DNA from 3 places in the Allobosea sp. P5_A5 genome. Region 3 is predicted to be linked to each of the others. Evidence: predicted binding sites of a transcription regulator. Region 3 holds the regulator's gene; each other region holds the start of a gene.
What was found. Region 3 encodes PhoB, which activates phosphate uptake and scavenging genes when phosphate is short. Its sites were predicted from a motif close to TGTCATNNANCTGTCAT; they were not measured.
Positions count from the first base shown of each region.

Region 1: a site for PhoB is predicted at 1,661-1,677, ahead of ppk2 (polyphosphate kinase 2). Genes of this name have one in related genera too.
Region 2: a site for PhoB is predicted at 1,610-1,626, ahead of AC1DR6_RS05690 (BtaA family protein). Genes of this name have one in related genera too.

Region 1 is NZ_JBFUKY010000004.1:64,119-67,391, forward strand. It holds gene AC1DR6_RS09990 (xanthine dehydrogenase family protein molybdopterin-binding subunit) at 1-1,513, opposite strand, end outside; gene ppk2 (polyphosphate kinase 2) at 1,757-2,656, shown strand; gene AC1DR6_RS10000 (hypothetical protein) at 2,895-3,273, shown strand, end outside.
Region 2 is NZ_JBFUKY010000002.1:432,481-435,753, forward strand. It holds gene AC1DR6_RS05680 (ATP-dependent helicase) at 1-792, opposite strand, end outside; gene msrB (peptide-methionine (R)-S-oxide reductase MsrB) at 1,026-1,463, opposite strand; gene AC1DR6_RS05690 (BtaA family protein) at 1,673-2,923, shown strand; gene AC1DR6_RS05695 (class I SAM-dependent methyltransferase) at 2,962-3,273, shown strand, end outside.
Region 3 is NZ_JBFUKY010000007.1:145,431-148,703, forward strand. It holds gene argH (argininosuccinate lyase) at 1-449, opposite strand, end outside; gene AC1DR6_RS15365 (LysR substrate-binding domain-containing protein) at 545-1,456, shown strand; gene phoB (phosphate regulon transcriptional regulator PhoB) at 1,478-2,176, opposite strand; gene phoU (phosphate signaling complex protein PhoU) at 2,348-3,064, opposite strand; gene pstB (phosphate ABC transporter ATP-binding protein PstB) at 3,142-3,273, opposite strand, start outside.

The sequences.
Region 1 (3,273 bases), on a different contig from region 3:
CATAATCCAGCGTGCCGGTGACAATGGTGACGCTGCCGTCCTCCTCGAAATGGATGCCGCCCATCTCGTTGCTCGGCGGCGCCGTCACCTCGAGATAGCAGCCGACGCCGCGTCCGCGCAGCTTGCCGGCCTTGCGGCTCTGGCGCTGCCGTGCGCCGTAGCCTTTCCAGTCTGCGGCCTCCAGTGCCTTGGCTAGCAGGGCCGGGAAATCGCCGCTGTCATAGACGGTTCCGACCGGCGTCTTCCAGGGAAGTTGTTCGGGCAGCACCAGATTGCGGCGCCTCAGCTCGACCTTGTCGATGCCGGTCTCGGCTGCGGCGGCATCGATCAGCCGTTCCATGAAATAATTGCCCTCAGGCCGACCCGCCCCGCGATAGGCCGCGATCGGCGTCGTGTTCGTCACGGCGCAGCGGGTGCTGACCTCGACCAGCGGCGTGCGGTACATGCCGATGCTGTTCTTGCCGATGTTGAGCGTCGCCATCATCGGCCCGACCGGCGAAAGATAGGCGCCGAGATTGCCGAAGCCGGTGAAGCGCGTGGCCAGAAAGAGCCCGCGCTTGTCCAGCGCCAGTTCCGCCTCGAACACCATGTCGCGTCCGTGATGGTCGGAAACGAAGCTCTCCGAGCGCTGGTCGGCCCATCGCACCGGCTTCTTCAGCAGGCGCGCGGCGTGCAGCAGCACGACATATTCGGGAAAGACGGCCGACTTCATACCGAACGAGCCGCCGACATGGCCCGTCAGCAGCCGAACGCGCTCCTGCCCGACGCCCATCGCGGCGGCGAGGCTGTTGCGCATCCCGAAGGCGCCCTGGCTCGGTGCGTGCAGCGTGTAGCGCTTGCTCTTGGCATCGTACACGCCGATCGCAGCACGCGGCTCGATCGGGTTCACGACGATGCGGTTGTTGACGATGCGCAATTGGGTGACGTGCGCCGCTTCGGCGAAGGCCGCTGCGACCTTCTCGCTATCGCCGAAATGATAGTCCACGATCAGATTGCCCGGCACATCGTCGAAAAGCTGCGGCGCGCCTTCCGCCAGCGCATCCTCCGTCGAGGTCACGGCCGGGAGCGCCTCGAGATCGAGCGCGACCGCTTCGGCCGCATCGCGAGCCTGCACAAGCGTGCGTGCCACGACCATCGCGACGGGGTCGCCGACATAGCGGACCTTGCCCGAGGCCAAGGCGGACCGGGCCGGCTTGAGCATCGGCGTGCCGTCGCGGTTCTGCAGGTCGACGATACATTTCAGCGTGCCGTAGCCCTGATCCGCCAGATCTTCCGCCGCATAGACCGCCACCACGCCGTTCATCGCCTTGGCGGCGGAGGTGTCGATGCCGCGGATATTCGCATGGGCATAGGGACTGCGCACGAAGGCTCCGTAGAGCTGTCCTTCCAGCGCGAGATCGTCGGTATATTGCCCGGCCCCGCGCACCAGCGCCGCATCCTCGTTGCGCGGCACCGGCTGGCCGATGCCCACGGAGCGGGTCGAGATGTCTGGCTGGGAGGCGTGCATATTCATTAGGTCACCGCGCGGTCGTCGAAGCTCTATCATGTCTCAAAATGTCGGCGCGCGCTGTGCGCCTGCCGCATCGCCGATCACCCACCGGTGGACGGCGATGGAAAATCTCGCCTGTGTTGAACGCGGGGCGCTCAGTGGCGTTCCTGGTTTCATCGCGCCGTCACGGAGCATCGCCATGGTCCGCCGCCGCCAAAGGGCGAAATGCGCCGTCACGCGCGACAGAATCTGACGAGGACGACCGTCATGAAGACCGATTTCGACCGGATCAAAGACGAGATCACCGACTCTTTCGATGAAGAGCTGGAGCTACAGCTTGAGGAAGAGCGGATCGACCAGCTGGGTCTCGACGGCGAGGGCTTGGGCGCCGAGCGCATCGACCGGCGGATTTATTTCCGCGAGCTGTTCCGGCTCCAGCACGAACTCGTCCGGCTGCAAGACTGGGTTCAGCACAAGAAGCTCAAGGTCGTGGTCCTGTTCGAGGGGCGTGATTCGGCCGGCAAGGGCGGCGCGATCAAGCGCGTCACCCAGCGGCTCAACCCGCGTGTCTGTCGTGTCGTCGCGCTGCCGGCTCCCACCGAGCGGGAGCGGCATCAATGGTATTTCCAGCGCTACGTCCAGCATCTGCCGAGCGCGGGCGAAATGGTGCTGTTCGATCGCTCCTGGTACAACCGCGCCGGCGTCGAGCGCGTCATGGGCTTCTGCACGCCGGACGAGCTCGAGGAGTTCTTCCGGTCGGTGCCGGATTTCGAGCACATGCTCGTCCGCTCCGGCATCATCCTGCTGAAGTACTGGTTCTCGATCACCGACGAGGAGCAGGAATTCCGTTTCCGCATGCGCATCGAGGACCCGCTCAAGCAGTGGAAGCTCTCGCCAATGGACCTCGAAAGCCGGGTCCATTGGGAAGACTACACCCGCGCCAAGGAGGAGATGCTGGAGCGCACCCACACCGAATTCGCACCCTGGTGGGTCGTGCAGGCCGTCGACAAGAAGCGCGCGCGCCTTAACTGCATCGCCCATCTGCTCGAGCAGATCCCGTATGAAGACGTGCCGAAGCAGGAGTTCCTGCTGCCTGAGCGCGTTCGCAACCCGGATTATCTGCGCCACCCGGTGCCGCCGGAAAGGTATGTGCCGGACCGTTACTGAGACTTTGGCGTAGCTTCGTCACGCGCAGGCGGTTGCGCGTGACGAAGCTCCCGGCGAACTCCGCCATCGGTCCCGCTTCGGCATCAGATGTCCGAAGCGGATCGGTTCTTGCGACGAGCAGGTTCGGCAAGGTTAACCGCAGCAAACGCGCGCGCTTCCATTGCGTCAGCTCGGCGGATTCGCTTAGCTTATAAAGCGCTGCAGGCCATCGTCTTGGTCTGGCCTCCGAGACCTTCCCATGCTCCTCAACCGCCTTGCTGCCGGCGCGCTTGCGCTCGGCCTCCTGCTGTCTCCGGCCTTTGCCAAGAACTTCGCCGTTCCGTCCAAAAATCCGACCGTGACCGTTACCTTGCCGGACAAATGGTCCACGGAAGAGATCGAATACGGCTTCCAGGCTCGGCCCGAGGACGAGGCGATCTTTCTGTCCATTGAATCGGCCGCGTCGAAGCAGATCGAGAAGATGATCTCGGACACCAACAAGTGGATGCGAGACAACAAGATCAAGCCGGTCGAGCCGATCAAGGCCGAGATGAAGATCAACGGTATCGAATCGACCGTGTTTCAATTTCGCACCGAGGACGAGAACGGCCCGACGACGGTCGATCTCATCCTGATGC
Region 2 (3,273 bases), on a different contig from region 3:
GTCACCGACGCAGCAAATGTTGCGGCGCCCCTGAGCCAGCAGGCGCAGCCAGAGATACTGAGCCGTGTTGGTGTCCTGATACTCGTCGACGAGGATGTAGCGGAAGCGCTCGTGATAGGTCTGCAGCACATCCGGATGCCCCCGGAAGAGCGTCAGGCAATGCAGCAGCAGATCGCCGAAATCGACCGCATTTAGCGCCAGCAGCCGCGCCTGATAGGCGGCATAGAGCTTGCCGCCCTTGCCGCCGCCGAAGACCGCCGCCTCGCCCGCCGGCACGTCCTTGGGGGCGAGCCCCCGGTTTTTCCAGGAGTCGATAAAGCCCGCCAGCATGCGGCCGGGCCAACGCTTTTCGTCGATGCCCTCGGCCTGGATCACCTGCTTCATCAGGCGGATCTGGTCATCGGTGTCGAGGATGGTGAAGTCGCTGCGCAGATCGAGCAGCTCGGCATGGCGGCGCAGCAGCTTGGCCGAGATCGAGTGGAAGGTGCCGAGCCAGGGCATGCCCTCGGCGACCGGCCCGACGAGATGGGCGACGCGCTCCTTCATCTCGCGCGCCGCCTTGTTGGTGAAGGTCACCGAGAGGATCTGCGAGGGATAGGCGCGGCCGGTCGAGATCAGATGGCCGATGCGGGTGGTGAGCACGCGGGTCTTGCCAGTGCCCGCGCCGGCGAGCACCAGCACAGGCCCGTCCGTCGCCTCGACCGCCTGACGCTGCTCCGGATTCAGCCCGTTGAGATAGCCAGCCGCAGGCTGTGCGGCCGCGCGGGAAGCGAGACCGCCGGGGCGGGGCATCGGGGCCGATGTGGTGTCATATTCGGACAAGGGGCGGCGCTACTCGTGCGTGATTCGTTCTCATCGCAATATAGGACGAGGGCGGCGAGATTGCGCGCTGTCGGCAGCATTTTCTACAGGTCGTGACGCCCCTGCCGTCACGCTCGCCTTTGCGGCGAGCATCCATGTCTTGGACACCACCTTCGACCAGCGATGGCCGGCACAAGGCCGACCATGACGCACGAATAGAACTCCTAGGCCTCGGGCTCGAAATCCATCACCGCGCCATTGATGCAGTAGCGCAGGCCGGTGGGCGGGGGACCGTCCGAGAAGACGTGGCCGAGATGGCCGCCGCAATTGGCACAATGCACCTCGGTGCGGGACATGCCGAACTTGCGGTCCTCGCTGGTCTCGACCGCGCCTTCGAGCGGCGCATCGAAGCTCGGCCAGCCGGTGCCGCTTTCAAATTTCTTGCCCGATTTGAACAGCTTCTGGCCGCAGCCGACGCAGGAGAAGGTGCCGGCACGCTTCTCGTAATTCAGTGCGCAGGACCCGGCCCGCTCCGTGCCGTGGCCGCGCAGGATCTGGTACTGCTCCGGCGTCAGCCGCGCGCGCCATTCCGCATCGGTCAGCTGGAACGGGAACGTCTCCTCAGGCTTCCGCTCGGCGCCGAACAAGCTGCTCAAACCCATGTCGATCTCCTCCATCGATGCGGCAGCAGCGCTACCGGCATCGTCGTTGTCGCTGCGCGGGATATGGCGATTCGTGTCGAAGATTTCAGCCCCTTCGCGCTTTTCGCCGCTTCACGAAGATGGGACCGGGCCAGGATCATGCGCCCCGTCACCGCACCGTCATGCGCATCCTCTAGGCGGCTCGCCACCTTCACCCGAGGAGGCCAGCAGTGGCGCAGACGGCACGGACGGTTCGACAGGCGACGACGCTCGGCTTGAGCATCGCGGTCCAGCGCAGCAAACCGCTTTCCAAGGCGGGGCTGCTCGAATGGCTGTTCACGCGGGCCTTTTCGGGGCTGGTCTATCCGCAGATCTGGGAGGACCCGGTCGTCGACATGAAGGCGCTGGCCTTGAGGCCGGACGACCATGTGGTGGCGATCGCGTCCGGCTCCTGCAATGTGCTGTCCTATCTGACGGCCGCGCCGATCCGCGTCAGCGCGGTCGACCTCAACGGCGCCCATATCGCTCTCGGCAAGCTCAAGCTCGCGGCGCTGGCGCGGCTGCAGCACGACGCATTCCTGCGCTTCTTCGGCCGGGCCGATCGGCGTGAGAACGTCGCGCTCTACGATCGTGAGGTCGCGCCGCATCTCGACGCCGTCTCACGCGGCTACTGGGAAGGGCGGGGGCTGAACCGTCGCCGCCGGATCAACCTCTTCGCCAACGGCTTCTATCGCTACGGGTTGCTGGGACGGTTCATCGGCACTGGCCATGTGCTGGCACGGCTGCTCGGCGCCGATCTGAAGGCGATGCTGGCGGCTCGCGATCTGACCGAGCAGCGGGCACTCTACGAGAAGCATCTGGCGCCGATCTTCGAGCGCAGGCTGGTGCGTTGGCTCGTGCGGCAGCCGGCCTCGCTCTACGGCCTCGGCATACCGCCTGCGCAGTACAAGGCGCTCGCCGCCGATGGCGAGGACGGAATTCTCGGCGCCTTGAGGCTCCGGTTCGAGCGGCTCGCCTGCGATTTCGACCTGAAGGAGAACTACTTCGCGCAGCAGGCTTTCGGCCGTCGTTATGCCGAGGGTCCTGATGCGGCGTTGCCGCCCTATCTTCAGCTTGAGAATTTCGAGACGGTGAAGGCCCGTGCCGGCGCGGTCGCCTATCGACAGGGCTCGATCACGACGGTTCTGGAGGATCAGCCCGCCAAGAGCTGCGACGCCTATGTGCTGCTCGACGCGCAGGACTGGATGAACGACGCCGAGCTGACGGCGCTGTGGACGCAGATCACGCGCACCGCCCGGCCGGGCGCCCGCGTGATCTTCCGCACCGCCGCCGACGAACGGCTGCTGCCGGGCCGCGTGCCGGCCGCGATCCTCGACCAGTGGCACTACCGCGAGGAGCAGAGCCGTGAGCTATGCCGGCAGGATCGCTCGGCGATCTATGGCGGCTTTCACCTTTATGTATTGCCGGAGGCCAGCGCGTGAGCGCTGCCGAGGCCGGCGGCGGAGCCGCTGCCGGTCTGATGGACCGCATCTATCGGCACCAGCGCCACATCTACGATGCCAGCCGGAAATTCTACCTGCTGGGCCGTGACGAACTCATCGCAGGCCTCGATCCGAAATCCGGCGATGCGATCCTTGAAATAGGCTGCGGTACGGGGCGAAACCTGATCGGCATCGCGCGGCGCTATCCGCACTGCGCGTGCTTCGGGCTCGACGTGTCCAACGTCATGCTGGAGACGGCTGAGGCTTCCGTGGCGCGGTCCGGGCTTGCCGGCCGCATCAGGCTGGCGCAGGCCGACGCGACGGATTTCGACCCGCAGACGCTGTTTGGA
Region 3 (3,273 bases):
GCATGCTGCTCCGCTTGGTCGGCGATTGCAGTCAGCAGATCCGCGAGCATCCCTCCGAGCGGGCGTGACGTCTGCCGCAGATAGAGCTTGAGATTATTCGCCGCCTGGTCGTTGCGAGAGCGCCCTGCCCGCAGCTTCGAGCCGATGACACCGGTGCGCTCGGTCAGCACGCGCTCGATGAAGGTGTGGACATCCTCGTCCCCAGCGCTCGGCGCAATCCGGCCCGCAGCAAAATCAGCCGCGATCGCATCGAGTGCCTCAAGGATCGTCTCGCGCTCTGCCGCATCCAGCAGACCCGCTCGGGCCAGTTCAGCCGCATGCGCCTTGCTCCCGGCGATGTCCTGCGGCACCAGCCGGGCATGCTCGCCGGCCGCGCTCGACAGCTTCATCAGCCGCGGGTCCGGCGGCTTGCGGAACCGGCCACCCCAAAGACGCGTCGTCTGGTTCATGCTGCCGGCTCCTGCCCCTCGGGCAGAATGACCTCTTGACCGGCGAGCCAGCAAACGAAACCATCTCCCGGCCCTAGTCGCAAAAGGAATACCCTATGGCCGCAGGCCGGCCACCTCCTTCATCGACCGCACTGCGAGCCTTCGCAACCGTTGCCCGCCTCGGCTCGACGGCGCGGGCCGCCGTTGAGGTCAACCTGACGCAAAGCGCGGTTTCCAAGCAGATTCTGTCGCTGGAACAGCACCTCGGCGTGATGCTGTTCGACCGAAACCCACTGGGGCTGAAGCTGACCGAGGCCGGCGCGATCTACCTGCCTTACGCGCAAGCCGCGCTGGAGCAGATGGGTCGCGGCGCGATGCGGCTGACCGAGCGCGCCGCCATCGCCCGGCCGATCCGCCTGCATATGGTCGCGGTCGCCGGCGAGCGCTGGCTGATGGAGCGTTTTCCCGCCTTCGCCCAGGCTCATCCCGGCATCGACGTGCAGTTCACCAACTATGTCAGCGAGAGCGAGAGTGAAGAGCCGGATATCGAGATCAACCACGGCACGCCGCCCTGGCCGGACCGGCAGGCACACTACCTCTTCGGCCGCGACGTGGCGCTGGTCGCAGCGCCGGAACTGATCGAGCGCATGGGCGGCTTCAGGCGGCCCGGCGACATCCAGAAGATGACGCTCCTGCAGCACTTCCAGATGCCGACCTTCTGGGCCGAGTTCACCGAGGCCCATGGCCTGCGCGGTGCCGTGCCGGCCCATACCGTCCGCTACGGCTATTATTCGGTGATCACGCGGGCGGCCGTCGCGGGACTTGGCGTCGCGCTGGCCCCGCGCTGCTATGTCGCCGAGGAACTGGCTTCAGGCGCATTGGTCAACCCGCTCGACCTCGGCTTCGCCAGCGCGATCGGCTGCTGGCTGACCTTGAAGCGCGACGCGCCGAAACGGTCGGGGCTCGACGAATTGCTGGCCTGGCTCTTGTCGGAAGCAGCGACCTTCGACGCCGGCACCCGCGCCTGAGGTGCCGGGCCTCCACAGGGATCAGCCGCGCGCGAACGTCTCGTCGAAGGCATAGCCCGCGCCGCGCACCGTGCGCAGCGGGTCTTTCATGTCGGTGGGGGTGATCGCCTTGCGCAGCCGCCCGACATGCACATCGACGGTACGCTCGTCGATATAGACGTCCCGCCCCCAGACGGCATCGAGCAACTGGGCGCGCGAATAGACCCGGCCCGGCGCCTGCATCAAAAATTCGAGCAGGCGGAACTCGGTCGGCCCGAGATGCAGCTCGCTGCCGGCGCGGCGCACGCGGCGCGTCGTCCGGTCGAGTTCGAGATCACCCGCCTGCAGCAGCCCGGCGACATGCCCCGGCTTCGCCCGGCGCAAGAGAGCCTGGATGCGTGCGATCAACTCTGGCAGCGAGAACGGCTTGACGACGTAATCATCGGCACCCGTCGCGAGGCCCCGCACGCGCTCGGTCTCCTCGCCACGCGCGGTCAGCATGATGATCGGCACGCGCTCGGTGTCGCGGCGCGAGCGAAGGCGGCGGCACAGCTCGATGCCGGAAAGACCGGGCAGCATCCAGTCGAGAAGCACGAGGTCCGGCGTCGAGTCGCGCAGATGCAGCTCCGCATCGTCGCCCCGCGCCACGCTGTCGACCTCGAAGCCCTCGGCTTCGAGATTATAGCGCAGGAGCAGGGTGAGCGGCTCTTCGTCCTCGACGATCAGGATGCGTGCGGCCATGGCTGGTTCCGTTCTTGGCGTTCAGCGGGCTCTCCCCGTCATGCTTAGCCCTGGGGCGAGCATCCACGTCTCGAACACCACGCTCGCCGAAGGAAGATGTGGATGGTCGGCGAAGAGCCGACATGACGGGGGCCGACCATGACGGGTGCAGACCCCGCCGGGCGATCTGCGTCAGCTTTCCACCGGCTCGAGCGAAATATTCGTGGTGTCGAGCTTCGGCCGGTTCGTATCGAGCGAGTCGCCGGTGATCAGATAGTGGATGGTCTCGGCGATGTTGGTGGTGTGGTCGCCGATGCGCTCGATGTTCTTGGCGCAGAACAGAAGATGCGTGCAGAAGGTGATGTTGCGCGGGTCTTCCATCATATAGGTCAGGAGTTCGCGGAACAGCGAGGTGTAGAGCGCGTCGATCTCGTCGTCGCGGCGCCAGACCTCCAGCGCCTTCTGCTCGTTGCCGGCGGCATAGGCGTCGAGCACGTCCTTGAGCTGGGCCTGCACCAGCCGGCTGATGTGCTCGAGGCCGACGACGGCGCGGTGCGGCGGCTGGAACTGGCCGGCGATGGCCACTGCGCGCTTGGCGATGTTCTTGGCGAGATCGCCGACGCGCTCGATGTCGGCGGCGATGCGGATGGCCGAGATCAGCTCGCGCAGGTCGTTGGCGAGCGGCTGGCGGCGCGCGATGGTCAGCACCGCCTTCTCCTCGACCTCGCGCTGGAGATTGTCCAGGCGCTGGTCGGCGCTGATGATCTTCTGGGCGAGCGCGGTGTCGCGGCGCACCAGCGCCACGGTCGAGTCGCCGAGCATGCGCTCCGCCATCCCGCCCATTTCGGCGAGGCTGCGGCGGATGCCTTCAAGGTCGGTATCGTAGGAACGAACGATGTGGTCGGTCATGTGGTGCTCCTCCGGCGCATCGGCCCGAAAAGTGGAAACCGGTTTTCGGGCAAGCCGATACGAAACAAAATCGCCGCTCAGCCGAACCGGCCGGTGACGTAGTCCTGCGTCTGCTTTTTGGCCGGGTTCATGAAGATCGTGTTCGTCGGCGCGAACTCGATCACCTCACCCAGATACATGAAGGCGGTGTACTGCGAGATGCGGGCCGC